Regions from separate parts of the Mycobacterium florentinum genome, predicted to be linked through region 2. Evidence: riboswitches for the same ligand, from Rfam matches in the RefSeq annotation. Region 2 holds a riboswitch; the other holds the start of a gene.
What was found. Region 2 has a riboswitch for magnesium ahead of G6N55_RS05140 (Rv1535 family protein). Riboswitches for the same ligand answer to the same signal wherever they lie in the genome.
Positions count from the first base shown of each region.

Region 1: it holds a riboswitch for magnesium, as region 2 does, so the genes downstream of both, G6N55_RS16175 (hypothetical protein) here and G6N55_RS05140 (Rv1535 family protein) in region 2, are expected to answer to the same signal.

Region 1 is NZ_AP022576.1:3,410,382-3,419,043, forward strand. It holds gene G6N55_RS16170 (NRAMP family divalent metal transporter) at 1-1,620, opposite strand, end outside; gene G6N55_RS16175 (hypothetical protein) at 1,731-1,946, opposite strand; M-box (ykoK) riboswitch at 2,222-2,395, opposite strand; gene G6N55_RS16180 (class I SAM-dependent methyltransferase) at 2,532-3,191, shown strand; gene G6N55_RS16185 (acyltransferase family protein) at 3,195-5,192, opposite strand; gene G6N55_RS16190 (aldehyde dehydrogenase family protein) at 5,428-6,855, opposite strand; gene G6N55_RS16195 (thiamine pyrophosphate-binding protein) at 6,888-8,600, opposite strand; gene G6N55_RS16200 (CaiB/BaiF CoA transferase family protein) at 8,603-8,662, opposite strand, start outside.
Region 2 is NZ_AP022576.1:1,088,402-1,097,063, forward strand. It holds gene G6N55_RS05120 (DNA polymerase IV) at 1-1,164, opposite strand, end outside; gene G6N55_RS05125 (class I SAM-dependent methyltransferase) at 1,204-1,776, shown strand; gene G6N55_RS05130 (class I SAM-dependent methyltransferase) at 1,876-2,688, shown strand; gene ileS (isoleucine--tRNA ligase) at 2,743-5,874, opposite strand; gene G6N55_RS05140 (Rv1535 family protein) at 6,135-6,371, opposite strand; M-box (ykoK) riboswitch at 6,649-6,818, opposite strand; gene G6N55_RS05145 (NAD(P)H-dependent flavin oxidoreductase) at 6,979-8,103, opposite strand; gene G6N55_RS05150 (carboxymuconolactone decarboxylase family protein) at 8,139-8,662, opposite strand, start outside.

The DNA.
Region 1 (8,662 bases), 2.3 Mb from region 2:
CTTCATCACCACAAAGACGGCGGCCAGCACCAGGTAGCCGCGCAGGATCAACAGGCCGGTCCGGTGGATCGGTGAAAGAGCCGGGCGGTCAAGAGAACTCAGGTTCGGAGTCTGCCAAGTCTGCTGCTCCTGCCTGCGCAGCGCCCGGCTTTCGGCACGGCCAACCGGCGAGCCGAGTTTGGCCGCGCGAGTGTCGCTGTACCACTGGTCGCCGATGATCGCCACGGCGCCGCAAAGTACGCCGACCGCCGCACCTGCCACGAGCCCACCCTCGAGGCTCGCCGTGGACAGGGCCGGGAAGAACGTGGTCGCCGTCAAAGCCAGCGACAGCAGCACCAGCGCCCACACGATCGCCCAGGCAATGACGTTCTGCCGCAACGTGTTCACCCACGGCCCCAGTATCGCCCGGTCATTACAGAGCAACACCAGGAACACCGTCGCTGACGGCAACAAGATGCCGGCCAGCGCCTGCACGCCCTGGGTGACCAGCCCGAGGATGTGATCGGGACTGAACGCCACCGCGGCCGACGCCACGAGCAAGAGCGCGTAGCCGCCGTAGAACCACGGCGCCTCGCTGATCTTCCAGTGCAGTGAGTGCCGCTTGCCCATCGCGTCGCCGATGGCATAGGTGGTGGCCAGCCCAATTGCGTTGGCCCCGATCAGCGAACCGTCCAGCAGGATGATCGCGAACAGCACGCCCACCGGGTGGCGCAGGCCGCTGGCGACCGCACCGGCATCGGTGAAGCTGCCGGTGCTGCCGGTGAGGCCGAAGGCGGTCACCGCCATCAGCGCCGTCGCCCCGACAATGACCACGACGATCCCGATGATCAAATCGGCCCGCGCGTAAGGAATCCAGCGCGCGGTGATGCGCTTGTCGACGACGTTGGACTGCTGGAAGAACAACTGCCACGGCGCGACAGTGGTCCCCACGATCGCGATGATCAACAGCAGGACGGTGGAGTTGAGTCCTCCCGGAAACTGTGGAACCAGCCCGCCGACAGCTACTTTCGTGCTCGGATGCACCAGCAGGACCATCGGGATCATCACCACGTTCACCGCGATCAGCAGGAACATCAGCCCTTCCCAGCGCCGGAACGAGCCCCCTGCCACCACTGCGAACAGCAGTACGGCGGCGGCGGGGATCGCAATGATCTTCGGGCAGCCCAGGAATCCCAACGCGAGTGCGACACCGATGAATTCGGTGACGATCGTAAGGGCGTTCAGAACCACCAGATCACCGACGCTGAATGCACCCCAGAACTTTCCGAAACGCTCGAAGATCAGGCGTGCGTGCCCGACTCGGGCGACCGCACCCAAGCGCAGCACCATCTCCTGGTTGACGTACAGCACCGGAATCAGCAAGGCCAGCGTCCACAACAGGTTCATCCCGTAGTCCTGACCGGCTTGGGCGTACGTCGCGACGCCGCCGGCGTCGTTGTCGCCCACCATGACAATCAATCCGGGACCGGTGATGACCATCAGCGTGCGCAACCGCCGCCACCAGCCGCGCAACGCGCCGTCGTCGTCACGGCCGATGCGGCCGAACGCTCCGATGATGTCGCCGGTGTGCGCGGAATCCAGCACTGGCCAGTCACCCTGCCGGGTGGAAATCAAAGTCATGGGATTCTCGCTGTCTGAATAGTTCGGGCTATACGGGTTGGGTGTTCAACGTGCCCCAGCGGCGGGCCCTGGATCCCCCGCCCGCCGCTGGGGACCGCTGGCGGAACGAATCACCGGTGGTTGCCCACACTGTCCGATGACTCTCCGCCCGGCGCGGCCGAGAGCACGGCGATCGGCGTCAGCGACACATACAGGTTCGCCCGCTCTTCGGGCGTCGGGATGTGCATGGCGCACAACCTGTTTGTCAGCAGCCGACCCGCACGCAGCATCGACCGTCCGCGCAACTTTCCACGACTGCGAATACGCTGCACAACAACAAAAGTCATGATCTTCCCCTGTCGGAAGTCCGACCGGTTCATCGACACGCTAAATGCAACCCGGCATCGGCCGTACCCGTCGACCGTGAATACGGTTGTGGGACGGCACAGATTGAGCTGCGTCAGCAGATAGAAATGCCGGAACCGGTGCGGTTCAAGATGGATTTCGGATGGGAACTATCGCCGGGACTCATCTCGCCCTCACCTCCTCACGGCCATGACACACGCGGGTGTCGTCACATCACACGCGGGAGAGGTACGAATGCCGGGCGATGAGCCCGTCGGCCGCACCCCTCTCGTCGGAGCTTCGGCACTGCACGGCGTATCTGGACCATGTCCAGAAGCCACTTGGGCTCAACCCTTGTGTCCGGGAAGAGCTGTCCTGACCCGGGGCGTCTCTCGACGTTCGGGGTCAGTGGCCTGTGTCCGTGCAGACGCCTCACCTACCGAGGTGCTTGCCTGTCCATGCTGGCACTGCCACCCACTGCTCGTCAAACTCCCTAGCGATCTCTTTACGCGGGGCGTGGCCCGCGTCACATTGACTGATCGCCGGTCATCGCCCGGGTAAAACCGCCGAGGCATACCCTCGAGGGCATGGCCACAACCCTGCAAGACCCTCGCGTCGAGAGCGTGCTCGACCGGATGTACACCGAGACGAAGAACCAGATGGCGTTGCTGCGTGAGCGTCATGGTCAGTTCGACAAGCCGATGACCACCGCGGAGCGCACCGAGGCGATGAGCGAGTTCTACATCCCGGTGACGCCGGAGGCCGGCCGGCTGCTCTACGCGCTGGTGCGAGCAACCCGTCCCACGACGGTTGTCGAGTTCGGAATGTCGTTCGGTATCTCGGCCATTCATCTCGCGGCGGCGGTCCGCGACAACGGCGTCGGGCGGGTGGTGACCACGGAGCTCAGCGCGAGCAAGATTGCGGCCGCGAAGAAGACGTTCGCCGAGACCGGCCTGGACGACGTGATCACGATTCTTGAAGGCGATGCGCTGACCACGCTCGAGGGTAAGGACGGACCGGTCGAATTCGTCTTGCTAGACGGCTGGAAGGACCTGTACCTTCCGGTGATCAAGCTGCTCGAACCCCGGCTCACCACAGGCGCTTTGGTGATCGCCGACAACGCCAGCGCGCCCGACATGGCGCCGTATCTCCAACTCGTGCGCGATCCGGCCAACGGCTACACCAGCTTCAATTTCCTGGTCCGGGAAAGCGACAGCATGGAAGTCAGCTGCCGCACCGACGAGTAGTCCCTAGCGCAGCGACTCTTCGAGCCACGGCGTCAGCCACTTGACCCCCTCCGGGGTCAAGTGGACGCCGTCACTGCGCACCTTGATGCCGTCGACCTTGGCGGTGTAAACGCCGTCGGGGCAAAGCTTTTTGTTCAGATCCAGGATCTGGACTCCTGGGTGCTGAGCAACGGTCTTGCGCAGCATGGCATTCCATTGGTTGACCCGGTCCGGCTGGTCCTCCGGGTACAAGCGGCCGTCCGGCTTCTCACCGCCCCGGCTGTACGGCGCGGTGGCCACGATCACGCGAACTCCGCTGGCGCTCACGATGTTCAGTGCGCGCTCCAGCTCGGCGTTGAGATACGCGTCGAACGTCGGATCGCCGATGTGGGTCCACTGACCTTCGTTGACCCGGTCCACCGTCTCCCAGCGCCCGATGATCAGCAGCGCGACGTCCGGCTGGTCCTGATTGATCTGCGTTGCCCACCTGCCGGGCCAGGTGTCGCATTCGGCACGCTGATCCAGGGTTTGGCCGATGTAGCGGTACGGGGTGCCGCGCACCAGGCTGCACCCGATGACGGTGTGGTCGAGGAACGCGAATCCGGGCGTCGGCGGAAGAAAGTGCATCCAGGTCCACCCGATCGAGTCACCGAATACCGAAACGGTGAACGGCCGGTTGGGGTTTCGCGGCCCGACCGGGCGACTCCCACCCGGCGTGGCCGAGGACACCGCGGCGACCGACGAAACGTCCGGCGGCAGGCCGGGCTCGCGTAGACGTGGGCCGACCGGAATCAGCAGCAAGGTGATCGCGGCGGCGCTGGCGACGGTGGCGGCGGCCAGCGGCAGCAACGCCACCAGGGCCGGCCGCCAGCGTCGGACGGGTTGTTCGATCAGCCAGTAGGAGGCGCCGGCCACCGCCAACGTGAGCCCGCACCGCGCGGCGAACAGCGGCAATCCCGACCATCCGGTGCGTTCGCCGTTGAGCGCCAGAAAGATTGGCCAGTGCCACAGGTAGACGCCGTAGGAGACGGTGCCCAGCCACACCAGCGGGGGTGCGGCCAGGATGCGGGCGACCAACCCGCGCTGCTCCAGTGCCACCGGGGCCACCACGAGGACGGCCGCAATCGCGACCCCGATCAGCAAGCCGTGCCGGAAATCGCCGACGTTGCCCGTCGCGAAGTGAGCCGCGGCCGCCAGCCCCGCCACGCCGGCCATCGGCAGCACGCGGGCGACACGGCGCCCCCAGCGACTGCGGATCATGCACCAGCCTCGGTTCAGCGACGGCCAATCCCTTACCAGCAGGGCCGCTGCCGCAGAGCCGACCAGCAAGGCCTGCGCGCGCGTATCGGTGCCGAAGTAGATGCGGTCGCGCGTGGTGTCAGAGACGAAGACGATGGCGGCCGCCGCGGAGGCCAGCGCGCCCAGGGTGGCGATCACGAAGATGGCGAACCGCACCCCACCGACGGTGGCCCGCATGAAGTAGCGCTTGGCCCGCGCGGCCAGCAGCAGGGTGACCACGATCAGCAGGACCGGCCAGACGAAGTAGTACTGTTCCTCAACGCCGAGCGACCAGGCGTGCTGCAGCGGCGACGGCGGCGCCCCCTGCGTGAAGTAGTCGGTCTTCTGCGCGACGAAACGCCAGTTCGCCACCCAGAGGAACGCGGCGATCGCATCGTCGCGTAACCCGGTAAGGGCCTGGGCGGGAAGCAGTTCGCGGGCCGCGCCCACGGCGAGCACCATCAGCACCAGCGCGGGCAGCAGCCGGCGGGCACGACGAATCCAGAATCCGGTCAGATCGATGCGTCCGGTGCGCCCGAGCTCGTCCAGCAACAGCGAGGTGATCAGGAATCCGCTGAGCACGAAGAAGACGTCGACGCCGAGGAACCCGCCGCTGATGCCGGGGATGCCGCCGTGGTCGGCGAGCACCAGGGCCACGGCTATCGCGCGCAGTCCATCGAGTGCGGGAATGCCGCTGCGTCGCTCGGGTTTATCCCAGATCGCCAGCCGGCCGACCCGACGCACCGGGGCAACCCATCGATTCTGCCGAGCAGAAGACGCCGGTGCGGAGTACGTCCCGTCCGGCTCAGTGGTCGCTTTTAGCGCGCCTTGACCACTCTGATGTCCGACGCGGTAGTTGCTGCCGATACGTCGTCGCCCCTCCTCTTGATCTCAGCAAGCTTAGAGGCGACGCCGTCGGATGCGGTGGAGACACGCGCCGGTTTTCCGCTGTCGTGCGTACGGATTTCGACCTAAATTGTTAGGCCTTGTCAGGGGCGTAGCCGAGGGTGCTTTTGACTTCCAGATACTCGTGGAAGCCGAACTCGCTCCACTCCCGGCCGTTGCCGCTGCGCTTGTAGCCACCGAATGGTGCGTTCATGTCGAACGCGTGGTTGATCGTCACCCAGCCGGCGCGAATCTTGCGGGCAACCTCACGTGCCTTGTCGAGGTCGGCTCCGGAGACGAATCCGGCCAGGCCGTATTCGGTGTCATTGGCGATCTCGACCGCGTGGTCGAGGTCGTCGTAGCCGAGGATGCACAGCACCGGCCCGAAGATCTCCTCGCGCGCGATCGTCATGTCGTTGGTGACATGCGCGAAGACCGTCGGCTTGACGTAGTAGCCCTTGTCCAGCCCCGCCGGCCGGCCCGGGCCTCCGGTAACCACGGTCGCGCCCTCGTCGATGCCCTGCTGGATCAGCCGCTGGACCTTGTCGAATTGTGTCTTCGACGCCACCGGCCCGATCGCCCGCTTGTCGCCGGTGCCCACCCCGACCTGCTCGGCAGCCTCTTTCGCGATGGTAATGGCCTCCGCCATCCGGGAATTGGGCACCAGCATGCGCGTCGGCGCGTTACAGCTCTGCCCCGAGTTCGGCATCATGTTGGCCACGCCGGCGCTGACGGCCTCGGCAAAGCCGGCGTCGTCGAGCACGATGTTGGGGCTCTTGCCGCCGAGCTCTTGAGTCACCCGCTTGACGGTCGGGGCGGCGAGCTTGGCCACCTCGATGCCGGCGCGGGTGGAGCCGGTGAACGACACCATGTCGATGTCGGGGTGGCTGGCCAGGGCCACGCCCACGCCCGCGCCGTCGCCATTGACCAGGTTGAACACCCCGGCAGGCACGCCCGCGGCGTCCAGAATCTCGGCGAAGATGTAGGGCGAATAGGGGGCCACCTCAGAGGGTTTCAGGACCACGGTGCAGCCGGTGGCCAACGCCGGGTAGACCTTGACCGCGACCTGGTTGATCGGCCAGTTCCAGGGAGTGATCAGGCCGCAGACGCCGATGGGCTCCTTGGCGATCAGCGTTGCCCCTTTGTGTTCCTCGAACGCAAAGTTCTTCAGGGCGTCGATGGCGGTGTTCAGGTGCCCGATCCCGAGAAAGACCTGCGGCCCCGCGGCCAGCGAGGGCGGCGCGCCGATTTCCTCGGTGACGGCCTGAGCGAGATCGTCCGCGCGCTTCTGGTATTCGGCGAGGATCGCCTGCAACAGGTCCAGGCGCTGTTCGCGGGTGCTCTGCGACCAGCCGGCGAAGGCCCGCCGCGCCGCTTTGACCGCCACGTCGACATCGTCCGCCGACCCCAGCGAGATCTTGCCGGAAACCTGCTCGGTTGCCGGGTTCTCCACGTCGAAAGCGTTGGGCCGCAACGGGTCGACCCACTGTCCGTCTATGTAGAACTTCAGGTATTCGCGCATCGGATCGAACCCTTTCTTACTGAGTGTGGGCCTTACTGCGTGCCTTCGGCGTACCAGGTCCGGAATCGGTCGTACTTCGGCATCTCCTCGGAGTTGGCCTTCGGGTCGATGCACACGTGCACTACGCCGACTTTGCCACTGGCGTAGGCGCGAGCGATCGCCGGGCCGATCTCGGATTCCTTCTCGACGTACTCGCCGTGGCAACCGAACCCCTCGGCAACCTTGTCCATCCGGACATCCTTGCTCCAGTGCACGCCGGGCTGCGGCGACGGCTGGGAGAAAGTTCGCTTGTAGACGCCCACCTCAAGGCCCCACTGGTGGTCGACACCGACCACGCACACCAGCGGAAGGTTCTGCCGCGCAGCGGTTTCCAACTCGGCGATATGGAAGAGGAACGCCGAATCGCTGGTCAGCAGCATGACCGGACGTTTGCCGCCCTCGGCGATCGAGGCGCCGACGGCGTACGGCAGACCCGTGCCGAGGTGGCCGAAGTTCTGGTTCCAGATCACGTCGCGCGGCTTGGACTGCGAGTAGGTCCACTGGAAAATCACGGTCGCGCCGCCGTCGCGCACGAGAATGCCGTCCTCGAGTTCGTTGAACGCCTTGGTGGCCTCGACGACGTAGCGCGCCGGGTGGATCGGCGAACGTCCGGACGGTGCCGATTCCGCCATATCCGCAAGCTCTTTCGTGTCCTTTTCGATCAGGACCTGCAGCGCCCGTGCGGGCTTGCGCGGGGCATCCTTGAGCGCGTCGACCAGCTGCGGCACCACACCGCGCAGGTCGCCGACCAGCGCCACGTCGACGGGGCGGTTGACACCGATGGCGGTCGGGTCCTGCTCGACCAGCACCCACTTGCGATTCGCGTTGTTGCCGGCCCAATGCTGGGTCCGGCCGTAGTGCATCGGCTCACCGAGCTCGGTACCCAGCGCGACGCACAGGTCGGATTCCTCGACCGCCTCGTTGGCGGCCGGGGAGAACAGGTAGGGGAACGTCCGGTCCTGCAATCCCGGGATGAACGACGTGCCGCCGGAGGTCTGGATCACCGGGCAGGCCATCAGCTCGGCCAGCTCCTTGACTTCCTGTTGAGTACGGGAGGTGTGCACGCCGTGGCCGACGAGCAGGATCGGGCTCTTGGCCTCGCGGATCAGCTTCACGGCCTCGGCCACCTCACGGGTTCCGGCGCCCTGGTTGACCAGCCGGTAGTTCGAGGGGCTCGGCGCAGCGGCGACATCGAGCTCCTCGAGGATCACGTGCGACGGGAACTCAACATACGACGGGCCTGGAGTGCCCGACATCGCGCGGCGGATCGCTTCGTGAATGATCTCGTCGGTCTGGTCGGCGTACTCGATCGAGCTGCTGTACTTCACCGACGCGGCGAAAAGCGGTTCCTGCTGCACGAATTGGATGCGGCCGCGTCGCACCCTGCGCTCGGTGACGCGGGCCCGCTGGCCGCCGAGGAAGATCACCGGCGAGTTCTCCACCAGCGCGCACTGGATGGCTCCGGCGATGTTGGCCATGCCGGGGCCTAGCGTGCCGATGCACAGGCCGGGCTTACCCGTCATTCGCGACGCCGCCTCGGCCATGAATCCCGCGCTCAGCTCGTGGTGAGGCGCGACCACCGACCAGCCGCGAGCGTCGGCCTCGGAGAACATGTGCACGAAGTTCGGGTCCGGAATACCGAACAGCGTGTTCACCCCCTCGGCCTCGAACAGGTCGAGAATGCGCTTGTAAACGGGCACGGTCACGGTCAAAGTTCCTTTCCGTCGCGAGCGGTCGCAAAATCGTGCTCTGGCTGGCTATTTGGTGT
Region 2 (8,662 bases):
CGGCGAGGCCTCCGGCGCCGGCGCGAACATCGCGCCGGTCCCGATTTCGGTTGCCGTTTGGAAGGAGTGCTGTGCTTCCGACTCCGGAGCCGCGAGGTCCAGGTCGGGAAACAGCGACTCCTGGCGCACGTCGCTCAAGCCCGAAAACCCAACGCCGAGTAGACGAATCGGCCCGATCTCGCGCGGATCGAGCAGCAGTCGCCGGGCCAGCGCGACCAGCGCGCCGGCCTCGGTCGTCGCGTACGGCAAGGTCGCCGAGCGGGTCAGCGTGCTCATGTCGGACTTCTTCAGCTTCACCGTGACGGTGCGCGCGCCGCGGCCGTCGCGAAGCAGGCGCCGATGCGCATGCTCGGCGATCGGCTCGATCGCGTCGTGCAGCTGCTCCAGGCTGGTCAGGTCGACGGCGAAGGTGGATTCGGCGCTGATCTGCTTGGCCTCGGCGCGTTCGGCGACCGGGCGATCGTCGATCCCGCGGGCCAGCCGGTGTAGCGCCGGCCCGACCGTCGCGCCCAGGATGTTGGCGACCTCGGCGTCGGTCAACGCGGCCAGCTGCCCGATCGTCTCGATGCCGAGCCGATTCAGCTTCTCCTCGGCGACCGGGCCGATCCCCCACAGCCGCCGCACCGGCAACCCGTCCAGCAGCAACCGTTCCTCGGCACGCCCGACCACCCGAATGCCGTCGGGTTTGGCCAGGCCGGAGGCGATCTTGGCGATCTGCTTGCCCGAGCCCGCGCCCACCGAGGCGATCAACCCGGTCTCGTCGCGCACCCGTCGCCGCAGCGCCTCGCAGAACTCCTCGACGTCCTCGGCCGCCGCCCCGGCGAGCTGCGGTGGCTCCCCGAACGCCTCGTCGAAGGACAGCTGCTCGACGACCGGCACCACGGCGCGCACGGTGTCGAACACCCGCCGGCTGGCGAGCCCGTACACCACCCCGCGCGGCGGCAGCACCACCGCGGTCACCCCGATCATGCGGCGCGCCTGATGCATCGGCATGGCCGAACGCGCCCCGAACACCCGCGCCTCGTAGCTCGCGCCGGCCACCACTCCCCGGCCACCCAACCCGCCGACCAGCACCGGCCGACCGCGCAGGGTCGGGCGGGTGAGCTGCTCGACGGAGGCGAAGAACGCGTCCATGTCCAGGTGCAGGACCCAGCGCGACTCCATCCGATAAATGCTATTGCGCTACTGGGCTAACGTTTTCCCATGGCCATGAACCTCGCGCACCGACGGATCTGCAGCTCGGACCGCTGGGCTAAAGCAGTCGAAGACGATCTGCTGCCCTGGGCGCTGGCCGACGTAGACCTCGGCGACAACACCCTCGAGATCGGGCCCGGCTACGGCGCGATCCTGCGGGTGCTGGTCGACAAGACGCCGACGTACACCGCGGTCGAGATCGACACCCCGATGGCGGAGCGACTGCAGCGGCTCTACGGCGACCGGGCGCGAATCATCAACGGCGATGCCACCAAAACCGGGCTGCCGGCCGAAGAGTTCAGCTCGGTGGTGTCGTTCACGATGCTGCACCACGTCCCGACCGTCGAGCTGCAGGATGCGTTGTTCGCCGAGGCGTTTCGCGTGCTGCGCCCCCGCGGCGTGTTTGCCGGCAGCGACAGCGTGACGTCGCTGCGCTTCCGGATTCTGCATTTCCGCGATATCTGCAACACGGTGTCGCCGGATACCCTGCCGGATCGCTTGCGCGCAGCGGGATTTGGCTACGTCGAGGTCGAGGTCCGCGGCGGCAGGCTGCGCTGGCGCGCGGTCAAACTCGCGGCCTAGCTCGCCTCAGCTAGCGGGCGCTACCCGAATCGCTTGCTGACGGCCGGCTTTCGCAGTAGCGAGTTCGACGGCACAGCGGCGACGGGTACAACGGAAGACATGCCCACCGTGTCGACCGAACCCTCGCCCTCAGACCGCCAGCCACACCTGCTCCGTGACGTCGCGGAATCCTTCGGAGTGGACGCGGACCGCTACGACCGGGCCCGGCCCCGCTATCCCGACGCACTGATACACCGCGTCATCGCCGCAAGCCCCGGCGTGGAATTCCTGGACGTCGGCTGCGGCACCGGTATCGGCGCGCGGCAGTACCGGGAGGCCGGCGTCACCGTGCTCGGTGTCGACCCGGACGCGCGGATGGCCGAGGTGGCCAGGCGCAGCGGTATCGAGGTCGAGATCGGCAACTTCGAGACCTGGGACCCGGCCGGCCGGACTTTCGACGCGGTCGTCGCCGGGCAGGCCTGGCACTGGGTGGATCCCGTGCTGGGCGCCGCCAAGGCGGCACGGGTACTGCGGCCCCACGGGCTGCTGGCCACTTATTGGCATGTCTTCGACCCTCCGAGCGAAATCGCCCAAGCCTTCGACGACGTGCTGGGGCGCGTCGCGCCAGACGCACCGCTGCAGATACCCGGCCTCCGACTGCAAGAGGAAAATCTCACCAGGGCGCTGGAAGGCATAAGAACTGCCGGCGGCTTCACCGAACCCGGGCAGTGGCGGTTCGAATGGCACCGGCGCTACACACGCGACGAATGGCTGGACCATCTGGCCACCACCGGCCAGCTCACGCTGCTCGGGCCGGGCGAGGTCGCGACCGTGCGAGATGCCGTGGGCGCCACCATCGACGCGCTCGGCGGCAGCTTCACGATGCAATACGTCACCCTGGCGGCCGCGGCCTCACTCTCGGCGGGGCCGTAACCGACCTGCGCGCGCCCGCGCAGTCCGGTTGGCTCGCGGCGTCCACATTCGCGATCAGGCGTCAGCCTTGGCGATCTCGACCCGCACGCCGTCGCCGATGTCGGCGCCGTCCTCCGCGTCGCCGAATTCGAAGCTGGTGGCCAGGATTTCACCCGCGATCAGGGCGCGGTGCGTCTGCGCCCAGTCGGCCCGTTCGGCAGGCACCGACATCACCACGCGAATGCGGTCGGAGACGTCCAGCCCGGTCGACTTGCGCAACTCCTGCAGCTCGCGAATCCGGTCCTTGGCCCAGCCTTCGGCCTCCAGCTCCGGGGTCACCGTGCCGTCCAACACGACCAGACCGGCTCCGCCGGGCAGCGCCGCGGTGAACTCGGGATCGGCGGCCACCAGCCGCGAGCTGTACTCCTCGGGCTGCAGCACCGCGGGGCCCGCGGTCAGGGTGCCGTCGGGGTTGACGACGCCCTCGCCGGCCTTGACCGCCTTGATGGCGGCTTGCACGTCCTTGCCCAACCGCGGTCCGGCCACCCGCGCGTTGACGGTGAGCTCGAAGCGGCCGTAGGTGTCGATCGCGTCGGTCAGTTCCACGCTCTTGACGTTGAGCTCGTCGGCGATCAGGTCGGTGAACGGCACCAGCTGCTGCGGATCCTCGACTGCCACAGTCAGTTTCGGCAAAGGCAGCCGCACCCGCAATTTCTTGGCTTTGCGCAGCGACGACGCGGCCGAGCACACCTCGCGAACCTGGTCCATCGCGGCGACCAGGGCATGGTCGGCGGGAAGCTCGCCGGCCTGCGGCCAGTCGGTCAGGTGCACCGACCGCTCGTCGGTCAGACCGCGCCAGATGATCTCGGTGACCAACGGAAGTAGCGGGGCGGCCAGTCGCGCAGCCACCTCCAGCACGGTGTGCAGCGTATCGATCGCGTCGGCGTCCTCTTCCCAGAACCGCGAACGTGACCGTCGCACATACCAATTCGTCAGCGCCTCGGTGAACTGACGCAGTTGTTCGCAGGCCCCGGAGATGTCGCAGACCTCCAGCGAGCCGGTCAGCTCGTCGCGCAACACCGCCAGCTTGGCCAGGATGTAGCGGTCCAGCACATTTGCCGAATCCGTGCGCCAGGTACCGACTTTCGGGGCGTAGAGGGCCAGGAAGCTGTAGGCGTTCCACAGCGGCAACAGCACCTGGCGCACGCCTTCGCGGATGCCCTGCTCGGTGACGATCAGGTTGCCGCCGCGCAGGATCGGCGAGGCCATCAGGAACCACCGCATCGCGTCCGAGCCGTCGCGGTCGAAGACCTCGGACACGTCGGGATAGTTGCGCAGCGACTTGCTCATCTTCTGGCCGTCGGAGCCCAGCACGATCCCATGTGCCACACAGGTTTTGAACGCGGGGCGGTCAAACAGCGCGGTGGCCAGCACGTGCAGTGTGTAGAACCAGCCGCGGGTCTGCCCGATGTATTCGACGATGAAGTCGCCCGGGTAGTGGGTGTCGAACCAGTCGGAGTTCTCGAACGGGTAGTGCACCTGGGCGTACGGCATGGAGCCCGAGTCGAACCACACGTCGAGCACGTCGGGGATGCGGCGCATCGTGCTGGCACCGGTGGGGTCGTCGGGGTTGGGCCGGGTGAGCTCGTCGATGTAGGGCCGGTGCAGATTGGTCGGCCGCACCCCGAAGTCGCGCTCCAGCTCGTCGAGGCTGCCGTAGGCGTCGATGCGCGGATAGGCCGGGTCGTCGGATTTCCACACCGGAATAGGCGTGCCCCAGTAGCGATTTCGTGAGATCGACCAGTCGCGGGCGCCCCGCAGCCATTTGCCGAACTGCCCGTCCTTGACGTGTTCGGGATACCAGGTGATCTGCTGGTTGAGTTCGACCATGCGGTCGCGGAATTCAGTCACCGCGACGAACCACGACGACACCGCCCGGTAGATCAGCGGATTGCGGCATCGCCAGCAGTGCGGGTAGGGGTGCTCGTAGGTCTCGTGCCGGATCAGCACCGGCTGGTTGACCGCGGCCGGGCCGCTGCCGTTCTTCAGGTCGCGGATGATCTGCGGGTTGGCGTCAAAGACGTGCTGCCCCTGGTAATCCGGGACGGTGGCGTCGAAGCGGCCCTTGGCATCGACCGGGGTGACCGGCACGATGCCCACCCTGTCGGTGGTCGCCATGTCGTCCTCACCGTAGGCCGGTGCCATATGCACGATCCCGGTGCCGTCCTCGGTGGTGACGAACTCGCCCGGCAGCACCTGAAACGCCTCGGCAGTGTCCATGAAATACGGGAACGCGGGCAGATAGCGGGTCCCCAACAGATCGGCGCCCGAGTAGGTGCCCAGCACATCGGGTTCTTCGCCCAGCTCTTTGGCGTAGGCGCCGAGCCGCGCCTCGGCCAGCACAAAACGCCGATCCCCCACCTTGACCTGGGCGTAGGTCACCTCCGGGTTGACGGCAACGGCCAGGTTCGACGGCAGGGTCCACGGCGTGGTCGTCCACACCAGCAGGTAGGCGCCGTCGAGCTCGCCGGCCGTCACCCTGAAACCCACCGTGACGGCCGGGTCCTGGCGGCTCTGATAGACGTCGTCGTCCATCCGCAATTCGTGGTTGGACAACGGGGTTTCGTCGCGCCAGCAGTACGGCAATACCCGGTAGCCCTCGTAGGCGAGGCCCTTGTCCCACAGCCGTTTGAAGGCCCAGATCACCGACTCCATATAGGGCAGATCGAGCGTCTTGTAGTCGTTGTCGAAGTCGACCCAGCGCGCCTGGCGGGTGACGTAGGCCTGCCATTCGCCGGTGTAGCGCAACACCGATTCCCGGCAGGCCTCGTTGAACGCGGCGATGCCCATGTCGTCGATCTGCGACTTGTCGGTGATGCCCAGCTGGCGTTCGACTTCGAGTTCGGCGGGCAGCCCGTGGGTGTCCCAGCCGAATCGGCGGTCCACCTTGTAGCCGCGCATCGTGCGATACCGCGGGACAATGTCTTTCACGTAGCCGGTGAGCAGGTGCCCGTAGTGTGGCAGCCCGTTGGCGAAGGGTGGCCCGTCGTAGAACACGTACTCTTCGGCGCCATCGCGGTGGGCGATGCTGGCCCGGAAGGTTGCGTCGCGAGTCCAGTAGTCGAGGACCTCGAGTTCCAGCGCCGGGAAGTCGGGGGCTCCCCCGGCCAGCTTGGGATAAGCCCTGGCGTCAGCGTTTTCGGTCACGGTGCGCGTCGTCTCCTGCGTGCCTACGGTCAGGCCGGGGACGAGGCCGCGCAACCTGCGCGAGCACCGCGGTACCACCCCGCTTGCCGCGCTCACGCGCGGCCGCTCGATTCAGGCTGTGACGGGCCTACCCGTTCGGGTCTACTGGGCCGTGCGGGCTGTTCTTCCGAAGGCTCCCCGGTGATAGCCGGATCGACGCCGTGAACAAGATTCTACGGACCCGCGCAAATCAATCGCTGCCGGCTCCGACACATCCATCGTCAACGGACCTCGATCAAACCGACACGCCACAGGGCCGCGTAGACGTGGCGAACGGGGACGCTCAGCAGGCGAGCGGCACCGGCTACCAGCGGGTCGCCGGCGCCGAAGTATCCGGCGTCGGCGGGCCGGGCGGCCTTCTTGGGGGCGGGGGCGTGCACCGGCGTGGTGTCGGGCACGAGGCGCAGGTTGCGGACGGGTGCTACGGCAACTACTTCGTCGAAGAGTACTGCGGTCATGATCGTCTCCTAACGGAATTGCAAACGGGTACTGACTGGACTTGCGGTGTCCCGACCCGTAAGGGTTCCGATCCGAGAACGCTTGAGCGGTAAGTCGATTCGCTAGCTCAGGCGTCGGGCCGGAGGTCGGATTGGGACGGAGCGTGTCCCGGATATCCATCCGGACTGCCACTGGAACTCATGCGCCCCTCACCTCCTCTACGGCCACGACGCGTGCGGTTACCCGCGCCTATTTGCGCGCACCAGAAGGAGTTCAGAATCCGGCGACCGCCGGAAATCCGCACCCCTCTCGTCAGAGCTTTGGCACCACACGACGTGTCCGGAACTCCGGAAGCCACTTGGACTCAACCCTTAAGCCGGGAGGAGCTGTCCTGACCCGGGGCGTCTTTCGACGTTCGGGGTCAGTGGCCTGTGTTCGTGTAGCCGCCTCACCTAACGAGGTGCTGCCGTAAATACTCCACGAGGTGCCCGACCCGGTCAATGTGATCTGGCGCGTGCCGGGCAACTTATCGGCGTCTTCACAGCTTTCGATCAGCTTTGACCGCATTGACCTGCACAAATGCCCCGCTGTGGCATGGTTCACAGCCGCCGGAACGCGTCGCGACGGTCAGTCGTCAGCTAAGTTTTCCAGCCGCCCGATGGTCTCGGCGAACTCCTCGATCATGTCGAGCATGACCGAGCGGGTCGGCCGGACGCGGTCGAGCGAACCGACCACCTGGCCGACGAAATAGGTTGCCAGCTCACGCGCCTTGGCGCCGGGATGGCCGGCCGCCTGGTTGATGCGCAGCTGCGCTTCGGTGACCAACGTGGTCTGCAACGGCATGCCGAGCGGGGCCGGGTTTTCGGGCCGCTCCCATTCCTCGGTCCACGCCGTGCGCAGCATCCGCGCCGGCTTGCCCGTCATCGACCGCGATCGCACGGTGTCCGACGAACTGGCGGCCAGGAATTTCTCCTTGACCACCGGGTCGGTCTCGGCTTCCTCGGTGGTCAGCCAGACCGAGCCGCACCACACGCCCTCGGCGCCCAGGGCCAGTGCCGCCGCGATCTGGCGCCCGCGGGCGATCCCGCCCGCCGCCAGGACGGGGACCGGCGCGACCGCGTCGACGACCTCGGGGACCAGCACCATCGTCGCCACCTCGCCGGTGTGACCCCCCGCTTCGGTACCCTGCGCGACGATCAGGTCGACGCCGGCCGCGGCGTGCCGACGCGCGTGCGCGGTGGTGCCGGCCAGCGCGGCCACCAACACGTCGTGTCCGTGCGCACGTTCGACGAGGTCGGCCGGCGGCGGCCCGAGCGCGCTGGCAATCAACCGAATGTTGTGCGCGAAGGCCACTTCCAGCAGCGGCTCGTAGCCCTTGGGCGAGATGTTGAGGCCGCCGGCGGATGCTCGCGGCGGTTCGGCCGGTGCCGTGATGCCATAACGGGCGAGCAAGTCCTCGACGAACGCGCGATGCTCCTCGGGGAGCAGCCCCCTGACTTGCCTGGCGTCGATGCCGCCTTGGTCGGCGCCGACGTACTTGGGCGGCAACAGCAGGTCGACCCCGTAGGGCTTGCCCCCGGTCTGCTCCTCGATCCAGGTGAGCTCGTTCTGCAGCCGCTGCGGGCTATGCGCGACGGCACCCAGGACGCCGAATCCCCCCGCATTGGTGACCGCGGCGACGACGTCGCGACAGTGGCTGAAGGCGCATATCGGGAACTCCACACCGAGCATCTCGGCGACTCTGGTCCGCATTACTCGACGCTAGGAGTTATCGCGGGACATGGCAATCAACCCGCGGGTGCACACCCGTCAGGTGGCCAGCCCGCCACACCGTCCTCCAGCGGGACCTCGAGGCTCTGCAGAATCGACGACACCATCCGCCACGCGCTGATGGCGGTGACGAGTTCAACGAGAACCGTTTTGTCGCTTCGTAATTCGCGTTCGCAGTCGGCCCAGCTCTGCGGGCTGACCACACCGTCGCGCACCACATCGTCGGTGGCCGCCAGCACGGCGCGTTCGGTGGGCCCGAATCCGTCGTGCCGTTGCCAATCCCGCACCCCGAGCAGGTCGTCGGTCGTCACGCCCAACCGGGTGGCGACGCGCCAGTGCTGCGTCCATTCGTATTCGCACGCGGTGAGCCAGCCGATCCGCATGATCACCAGCTCCCGTAACCGGGCGTCGAGCGAACCGTGCCACAGCATGGTCGCGAGCAGGTCGTTGACCGCGCGCGCCAGCTGCGGATGGTTCAGCAACACCTGGAAGATGCTGAGCTCGGCCATGTAGTCGGGTACGGCCGCCTCGTCGGCGGCGG